2 regions of the Oceanobacter sp. 3_MG-2023 genome follow, and region 1 is predicted to be linked to the other one. Evidence: predicted binding sites of a transcription regulator. Region 1 holds the regulator's gene; the other holds the start of a gene.

Region 1 (4,386 bases):
TGTCATAATAACGGCTGGAGCCGATGTTGCATCAGCCGACTCGATACTTCGGCCGCCTAAGCTACTGTCCAACCCGCATAAAATCAATGGACAGAGCAATCCTCTTGCCACTAAATGCGATTTGACGCATGCTGCGCCGCCATGAAAAGCACTATACCCAGATACCATGCGCAACTTCTGGCCACAACACCACGCTGGAGCGGGCGCTTTTGTGTAACACTGGCGAGCATTCCCCGCGAGTGGCGTCACTGGCTCAATGACGCCGGGTCACTGACCAAGCGTTTGCAGGCACTGGACCCAAGCACATTTTCGGTCAAGGTTATCCGACAATATTGCGGCCCGGCTTTACCAACCGAACAGGCAGACCTGAAGCTGCACGGACGCCAACCCGTTTGGGTACGCGAGGTTTCCTTGTGCCTGGGACAAACGGAACTGGTGCGAGCCCGCACTGCCATTCCATTGACCAGCCTTGCACGGGTAGGACAACAGATTCGCCATCTTGGTAACCGCTCGCTTGGCAGCTATCTGTTCCGCCAGCCCAGTTTGCGCCGCCAACCGCTGAAATTCAGCCGCACAAGGGCGTCAACAGTCAACCAGCCCAACCCGTTTGGCTGGGCCAGGCGTTCGGTATTTACAATTCATGGTGCACCACTGCTGGTAACGGAAGCCTTCTCGTCCTTGCTGGTATCCGCCTCCTTTCCTTTGTCAGACGACACAAGGCGTTGATTATGCAATCACCTCTGTCCGCCTCACTCAACAAACTCTGGCCCAACTGGTATCAGTGGGTGCAGCTGACACGCCTGAACCGGCCGATTGGCTCTTATCTGCTGCTCTGGCCGACCTTGTGGGCGCTGTGGATTGCCGCCGAGGGCATTCCCTCCATTGCCAATCTGGTGATCTTTACTCTGGGCGTATTTCTTATGCGGTCGGCCGGTTGTGTTATTAACGACTACGCCGACCGTCATATCGACCGCCATGTCAAACGCACCCAGGACCGTCCCCTGACTCAAGGACGTATCTCTGACCGCGAAGCATTATCCGGCTTTATTGTGCTGTGCCTGATCAGTCTGGCGCTGGTGCTGTTGACCAATGCCCTGACCATCTGGTTATCCCTCGGCGGGGTCGCTCTGGCAGCACTTTATCCCTTTATGAAACGCCATACCCATTTGCCACAGGTGTTTCTCGGCGCTGCATTTTCCTGGGCGATTCCAATGGCCTTTGCCGCACAGGCCAATGAGCTGACCGCTGTCTGCTGGTTATTGTTTATTGCCAATGTTTGCTGGACGGTCGGTTACGACACAATTTACGCCATGGTCGACCGCGACGATGATCTGCTGATTGGTGTCAAAAGCACGGCGATCCTGTTTGGTGACCTGGATGTCACCATGATCGCCATTCTCTACGGAATGGCGCATTTTTGTCTGTTACTGACGGGCAATCAGCTGGAAGCAAGCTGGCCGTTTTATCTGGCCTGGTGCGTCGCCGGAGGGTATCTGGTCTGGCAATTATGGTCTATCCGCAGTCGCCGCCGGGAAGCCTGCATGAAAGTGTTTCTGGCAGCCCATTGGTATGGCACGCTGATCTGGGCCGGACTCCTGTCACACTACGCCCTGTCCAGCGCGTAATTGGTGTCAGGCTTGACGCCAATGCCAACAGTGTCACATGCTTGTAACACTAGGTCAGTGTAATACCTCCGCATTATTCCTATTGTGACATTTGCGTGACGAGCCTTATGACCAAAGCTGGCAAGACCGTTCTTATTGTGGACGATGAAGCCCCTATCCGGGAAATGATCGCCGTGGCCCTGGAAATGGCCGGGTATGAATGCCTTGAGGCTGCCAATGTACAGGAAGCACATGCGCAGATTATCGATCGAAAGCCTGATATGATTTTACTCGACTGGATGCTGCCAGGCACCAGTGGCGTCGAATTTGCCCGGCGCCTCAAGCGTGAAGACCGCACCGCTGAGTTGCCAATCATCATGCTGACGGCCAAGGGCGAAGAAGATAACAAAGTACAAGGGCTGGAAGCGGGGGCAGATGACTACATCACCAAACCGTTTTCCCCTCGAGAACTGGTCGCACGACTGAAAGCCGTCTTGCGCCGTTCCACCCCACAAGGCATCGAAGAGCCCATTGAAGTCAGCGGCCTGATGCTGGACCCGGTCTGCCATCGCGTTACCGCTCATGGCGACCCGATTGACATCGGCCCTACGGAGTATCGTTTGTTGCAGTTTTTCATGACCCACCAGGAACGGGCCTACTCCCGAGCCCAGCTGCTCGATCAAGTCTGGGGTGGTAATGTGTACGTTGAAGAGCGCACCGTTGACGTGCATATTCGTCGTCTGCGCAAAGCACTCGGTGAGTCTCACGAACAACTGATCCAAACCGTGCGTGGCACCGGCTACCGCTTTTCGACCAAAGCCTCCTGAATTTTGATGTCCCCCGTCTGGCGCAGAGAATTGCGCCGCCTTGTCTACTTGCTGATTCTGGCCGTTGGTTGTGGTTACGTCTTTTTTGACCGGCCGCTGGAAGCATTGTGTTTGATGATGGGGGCCTATATCACCTGGCAATGGCTGCAACTGTACCGCCTGCACCGCTGGCTGGATCAGGGACAAACCACCGTATTACCACGAACACTGGGCATCTGGGGAGCGATTTTTACCGAGAACCAGCGCTTGCAGCAAAGCAATATCAAACACCAGCAGCGCCTGCAGGCCATTATCAATCGTATCCAGGACTCAACCGCGGCCCTGCAAGATTCTGTCTTGATGGTGGATGCCAGCGGCGCGCTGGAATTCTGGAACCAGGCCGCACAAAACTACCTGGGGTTACGCAACCCGGTAGACATTGGCCAACCCATCACCAACCTGATCCGCACGCCAGAATTCAAGGCCTACTTCGACAAGGCCGATTATCAGGAACCGCTCACGATTAGATCGCCCATCAATCCGCGCATTTACCTGCAGTTCAATATCACCCTGTTTGGCCGCAAGGATCGCCTGATCCTGATTCATGACATCACCCGTTTGAAACAACTGGAAGAAATGCGCAAGGATTTTGTTGCCAACGTCAGCCATGAATTACGTACACCGCTGACCGTGATTGCCGGTTACGTCGAAACCATGCAAGCCGCTTCCGAGATGCTGCCACCACGCTGGGGCCGCATGCTGCAGCAAATGAGCGAACAAAGTCATCGTATGGAAAACCTGCTCAAGGATTTGCTGATGCTGTCACGGCTGGAAACCGGCAAGACGGAACAGCCTCAGCCTATCGAGCTGCAGCCGCTGCTGGAAGCCATCCGTCGCGATGCCGCATCACTCAGCAGCAGCAAGCACACCATTACCCTGACCATCGATCAGGATCAAAAAATGATGGGCTTTTATAATGAGCTGCGCAGTGCATTTTCCAACCTGGTATTCAACGCCGTCAAATACACCCCGGAAGGGGGTGACGTCACACTGCGCTGGTATACCGAAGGCGGCAAAGGGCATTTCAGCGTCTCGGATAACGGCATCGGTATTGCCCAGCATCACATCCCCCGCCTGACCGAGCGCTTCTATCGCGCCGACCCCAGCCGCAGCATCGCCACTGGCGGTACCGGACTGGGGCTGGCTATTGTCAAACACGTCTTGCTGCACCATGACGGCGAGCTGAAAATCAGCAGCATCGAAGGCAAGGGCAGCACATTCACCTGTGTTTTCCCCGCAGCCTGCTTATCTGACAACCGTGATGAGGCCAACCAATAGATCAACCGGCCCGTGACTGATCGGCCTGCCGTTGCAATTGCCACAGCGTAGCCCCGATCACCGCCGCCGGGGGCACCAGACAGTTCAGTAATGGTACCGCCATCAGCACCGACACCGCCCCACCAAATCCCCAGGCCGTCCAGCGCTGGGTAGCCACCTGCTCTCGGCTGGCGCGGAAATTCTGCTGCTGGTTATCCAGAGTATAATCACTGTATTGCAACGCCATCACCCAGCTGCCAAACCAGAACCAGACGAAGGGCATCAGCAAGTTGACGCCCGGCACAAACGACAACAACAGCAGCAACAGATAACGCGGTAGGTAATAACCCATCTTGACCAGCTCCCGTATCACCGTACGCGGGATCAACGCGGCAATGGATTCGTCCTCGACCTCATGCCCCAGACGCTGCTCGATCTTGCCCGCCAGCAAGCCATAAAACGGACTCGCCAACAGCAACAACACCGCACTGAAAAAATACCCCGAGATCAAGGTCGACAGTAACAGCAACAGAGGCACCACCAGCCAGGCCAGCCAACTGATCCAGCTGGAATCAAAGCCATCCCACTGGCTGACTGCATCAATCAGCCAATAGGTTCCAAACGACAACACCAGCAGATTAATCAGAATGGGCAACCAG
Region 2 (4,386 bases), on a different contig from region 1:
CTACCCGATAAGGCAACCACAATTTGCCGCTGCGGTCACTTTGCCTCACTATGCGCTCCCTTTTCTCCCCGTGTACTGATCATGTCTGATGTTCCTCCTGTGCTCGAAAATGCGGTTACTCGTCTGCGTCAGCGCGAGTTGGCGCAGTCCCGGCGGGCATTTATTGCCCGTGGCGGGCGGATGGTTCGTTGTCCGCATTGTTTGCTGTCGGTGCCCTTGTGTTTGTGTTCAGAACGGCCAGCGCCGTCGGATGAAGCGGCCGTTTGTCTGATTTTTTATAAGGGTGAGGTCTACAAACCCAGTAACAGCGGCCGTCTGGTGGCGGATGTATTAAGCGATAATCACGCTTTTCTGTGGAATCGCACCGAGCCGGATCCGGCCCTGCTGGCGTTGCTGACCAATCCGGCTTATGCCCCTGTACTGGTGTTTCCGTTCCAGTACGCCGACAGTCACCGTCGCCTCGATACTCCTGCGGCGTTGCAGCAATACCGTACACAGGCCGCTGAGTCCCGGCGCAAACCGCTGCTGGTATTGCTGGATGGCAGCTGGCGCGAAGCGCGCAAGATGTTCCGTAGCCCCAGTCTGGCTAATCTGCCGGTGTTGGGTATTCAGCCACAGGCTCCGGGCAACTATCAGTTACGGGAAGCGGCGCACGATTATCAATTGGGTACTGCTGAGGTGACGATCGAGATCCTGCAGCAGTTGCAGGCACCGGTTGCCAGCGCCCGTCTGGCGGTATATTTCAACCTGTTCCGTGAACGTTATCTGGCCGGCAAGCCCAGTCACTGAGCGGCAATGTGGCCAGCCGCGGATTTAATCAGCGGTCAGAAGGCTGTTTTCTGGCGCTCAGAATGATTCAGCAACGACTGACAGACGTCGGCTTTGCGGTGGAAATCCATGGCCTGCGGCCGGATCGACAAGACAGCTTCCGCTGCAATGGGTACAATTCGGGCGTTTTTTGACTTATTCACCCAAGAAAAGACTGATTCCCATGGGCAGAGCGTATCAAAACCGGAAAGAATCCATGGCCAAAACGGCCGCGGCAAAAACCAAGGTCTACTCCAAGTATGGCCGTGAAATTTATGTAGCCGCCAAGGCGGGCGGTACCGACCCATCGGCAAACCTGTCGTTGCGTTCCCTGATCGATCGGGCCAAGAAAGACCAGGTACCGACCCACGTGATCGAGAAGGCCATCGACAAAGCCAACGGTGGCACGGGCGAAGATTTCCAGCCCGCGTTGTACGAAGGCATTGCTCCGGGTGGGGCCATGGTGTTGATCAGCGCCCTGACCGATAACCCCAACCGTACTTTCGGTGAAATCCGCGGTGTGTTCTCCAAATGCAAGGCCAAACTGGGCAGCCAGGGCTCGGTCTCACACATGTTCGATCATCGCGCCATGTTTGTATTTGCCGATGACAGCGAAGATGACGCGCTGGAGATGCTGATGGAAGCGGATATCGATGTCTCGGATATCGACTGCGAAGACGGCATGGTAACGGTGCTGGTGCCACCTACTGAGTTTTTCAAAACCAAAACCGCTCTGACCAGCTGGCGTCCTGATATTGATTTCGAAATGGAAGAAATCACCTATCTGCCGCAGATGCCGCACCCGATTGCCGCCGACGATGTCGAGCACTTTGAGCGTTTTGCCAATCTGATGAACGATCTGGAAGATGTGCAGGAAATCTACCATAACGGTGAATTTGAAAGCTGATTCCCAGCGATTGCAGGTCTTGAACAGCCGCCAGCTCTGGCGGTTGTTCCGCTGTTGGCCGCACCACACCGGCTACCGTTTTCTTGCCCGGTTATGATCCACTTCTCGCTTGTATTGATTCTTTAATGGATCAGTAACACCCACTCCAACACCCGCTCCCTAGCCTCTCTGAAACTCTTTAATGGCGTCAGCATTCTGCCATTTGAGTGTCATCCAACTGTCATACCCGAGTCAAAGCACTGTCATTAAACAGTCATACGCTAACGCACCATATATGACCTTAAAAAACATTGGCTTACAAAGGATATCGCAATGACTCTTGAGATGATGAAGAAGACGGCACTGGCTGTAGCAATGGCATCACTGCTGGCTGCGTGTGGCTCTGATGGCGATGACGGCACCAATGGTGTTGATGGCACCAATGGCGTTGACGGCACCAATGGTGTTGACGGCACCGATGGCGTTGACGGCACCGATGGCGTTGACGGCACCGATGGCGTTGACGGCACCGATGGTGTTGACGGTACCGATGGTGTTGATGGTACCGATGGTGTTGATGGCTTCAGTGGTCAGCTGGTTCAGGTCGGCCGTTATGAGTCGGGTATTTATGACGATGGCGGTGCTGAAATCGTTGCCTTCGACAGCACCACCAACAAACTGTTTGTGATCAACTCAGGGAATGCCGCGGTTGACGTGCTCGACCTGAATGATCCATCCGCCCCAACGCTGCTGGGCACTATTTCTGCCGAAGACGCCGGTGTAGCCGGCTTCGAAGTCGGTGGTGTTAACAGCGTTGCCGTCAGTAATGGCATTCTGGCCCTCGCCGTCGAAGCAGATACCAAACAGGACAACGGTCGTGCTTACTTCTACAACAGCGACTCGCTGACGTTCCTTGCTTCTGTTGAAGTGGGTGCCTTGCCAGATATGATCACCTTCTCACCCGACGGTAACACCGTACTGGTCGCCAACGAAGGCGAGCCCAACGATGATTACACCGTTGACCCAGAGGGTTCAGTCTCCATCATCCGCCTCGTCAACGGCGTACCAACCGTCAGCACCGCGGGCTTCTCTGCGTTCAATACTGATGGCGCCACCCCGATTGATGACGACGTCCGTATCTTTGGCCCTGGTGCCACCGTCGCCCAGGATCTGGAGCCAGAATATATTGCAGTGTCTGCCGACAACAGCACGGCCTTTGTATCGCTGCAAGAAAACAACGCCATGGCAATCGTCGACATCGCTACCGCTACGGTAACAGACGTAGTAGCGCTGGGCTTCAAGGACCACAGTGTTCAAGGCAACGGCCTGGATGCCAACAAGGAAGACGAGGTTGCCAATATCGAACAGCAACCACTGCTTGGCATGTACATGCCAGACTCCATCGCTTCTTACTCGTTTAACGGCAACACCTATATCGTTACCGCCAACGAAGGTGATGCTCGGGACTACGATGGCTTCTCTGAAGAATCCGATCTGGAAGACCTGGACCTGGATACCACAGCCTTCACTTCCGACCAGATTGCCGTACTGCAAGACGCCGACGCTGGCCTGGGTGGCCTGACCGTATCCGGCGTTGATGGCGATACCGACAACGACGGCGATATCGATGAAATCTACGTCTACGGCGCGCGCTCGTTCTCTATCTGGAATGCAGAAGGCGACCTGGTGTTTGATTCTGGCGATCAGTTCGAGCAAACCGTTGCCGATACCACGCCTTATTACTTCAACGCCTCCAACGACAACAACAAGATCGACAACCGTTCCGACAACAAAGGGCCAGAGCCAGAAGGCCTGACTCTGGGTGAAGTGAACGGCGAAACCTACGCGTTTATTGGTCTCGAACGTCAGGGTGGCATCATGGTGTTTAACGTCAGCAACCCGTTCGCACCACAGTTTGTAACCTACGAACTGAACCGTGACTTCTCTGTTGATATCGACGAAATCGACGATGGCAACCTGGCCGCTGGCGCAGCTGGCGATCTGGCTCCAGAAGGTCTGGCCTTTGTCTCTGCCGACAACAGCCCAAGCGGTAACGCCCTGGTTATTGTGGGTAACGAAGTGTCCGGTACTACTACCGTGTACGAATTCAAGTAAGTCGCACCACGCTCGAAAAAAACCGGCTGAATAGCCGGTTTTTTTATGCCTGTCTCCCATAACCGTCTGTAGTCCCCCTGGCTATCTGCTGGGCAAACCGACAAGTTGTTAGAGCCTCGATTCATGGATACTATTTCTTTGCCATACAGAGATCGTCTGTCGATCGTATGCCGTATTACACCAGTTAGGAATTTTGTCTTTTAATGGCGTAACAACGCCATGATTGATCGGCAAGAGGTTTATCAGAAGCCTGATCAGATCATCGATATTGCAAACTGGAATATCCATCAGGACTACGAAGTCTTTCCCGTTGGGGCGCGCGAGAAATCATTGCGCGTGTGCCCGATGAAAGCTCCATTTGATTTCTGTCTTCCTGGTCATCGCTACCTGTTTAAAGAATCCATCAAAAGTGCCAGAAATCCGGAACAATCACGTTATCCAGATCAGTACTGGGCCGAAGTGATCGCTTTTCGTATCGGGTGCCTGATGAAACTCAGGCTTCCCCCTGTGTTTGTAGCGATCGATTCAACCCGTAACGAGCCAGGAACGCTAAATGAGTGGTTTCTGGGTTATCCCAA

Evidence for each region. Region 1 encodes PhoB, which activates phosphate uptake and scavenging genes when phosphate is short. Its sites were predicted from a motif close to TGTCATANNNNTGTCANA; they were not measured.
Region 2: Q8W32_RS02875 (choice-of-anchor I family protein) is a predicted target of PhoB. The motif match lies at 1,922-1,939, and genes of this name have one in related genera.

Annotation. Positions count from the first base shown of each region.
Region 1 is NZ_JAUYVX010000016.1:15,996-20,381, forward strand. Features, by position in the region: gene Q8W32_RS14270 (chorismate lyase) at 142-726, shown strand; gene ubiA (4-hydroxybenzoate octaprenyltransferase) at 729-1,625, shown strand; gene phoB (phosphate regulon transcriptional regulator PhoB) at 1,733-2,431, shown strand; gene phoR (phosphate regulon sensor histidine kinase PhoR) at 2,438-3,748, shown strand; gene cysZ (sulfate transporter CysZ) at 3,750-4,386, opposite strand, start outside.
Region 2 is NZ_JAUYVX010000002.1:210,882-215,267, reverse strand. Features, by position in the region: gene Q8W32_RS02885 (tRNA-uridine aminocarboxypropyltransferase) at 82-789, shown strand; gene Q8W32_RS02880 (YebC/PmpR family DNA-binding transcriptional regulator) at 992-1,714, shown strand; gene Q8W32_RS02875 (choice-of-anchor I family protein) at 2,027-3,808, shown strand; gene Q8W32_RS02870 (hypothetical protein) at 4,028-4,386, shown strand, end outside.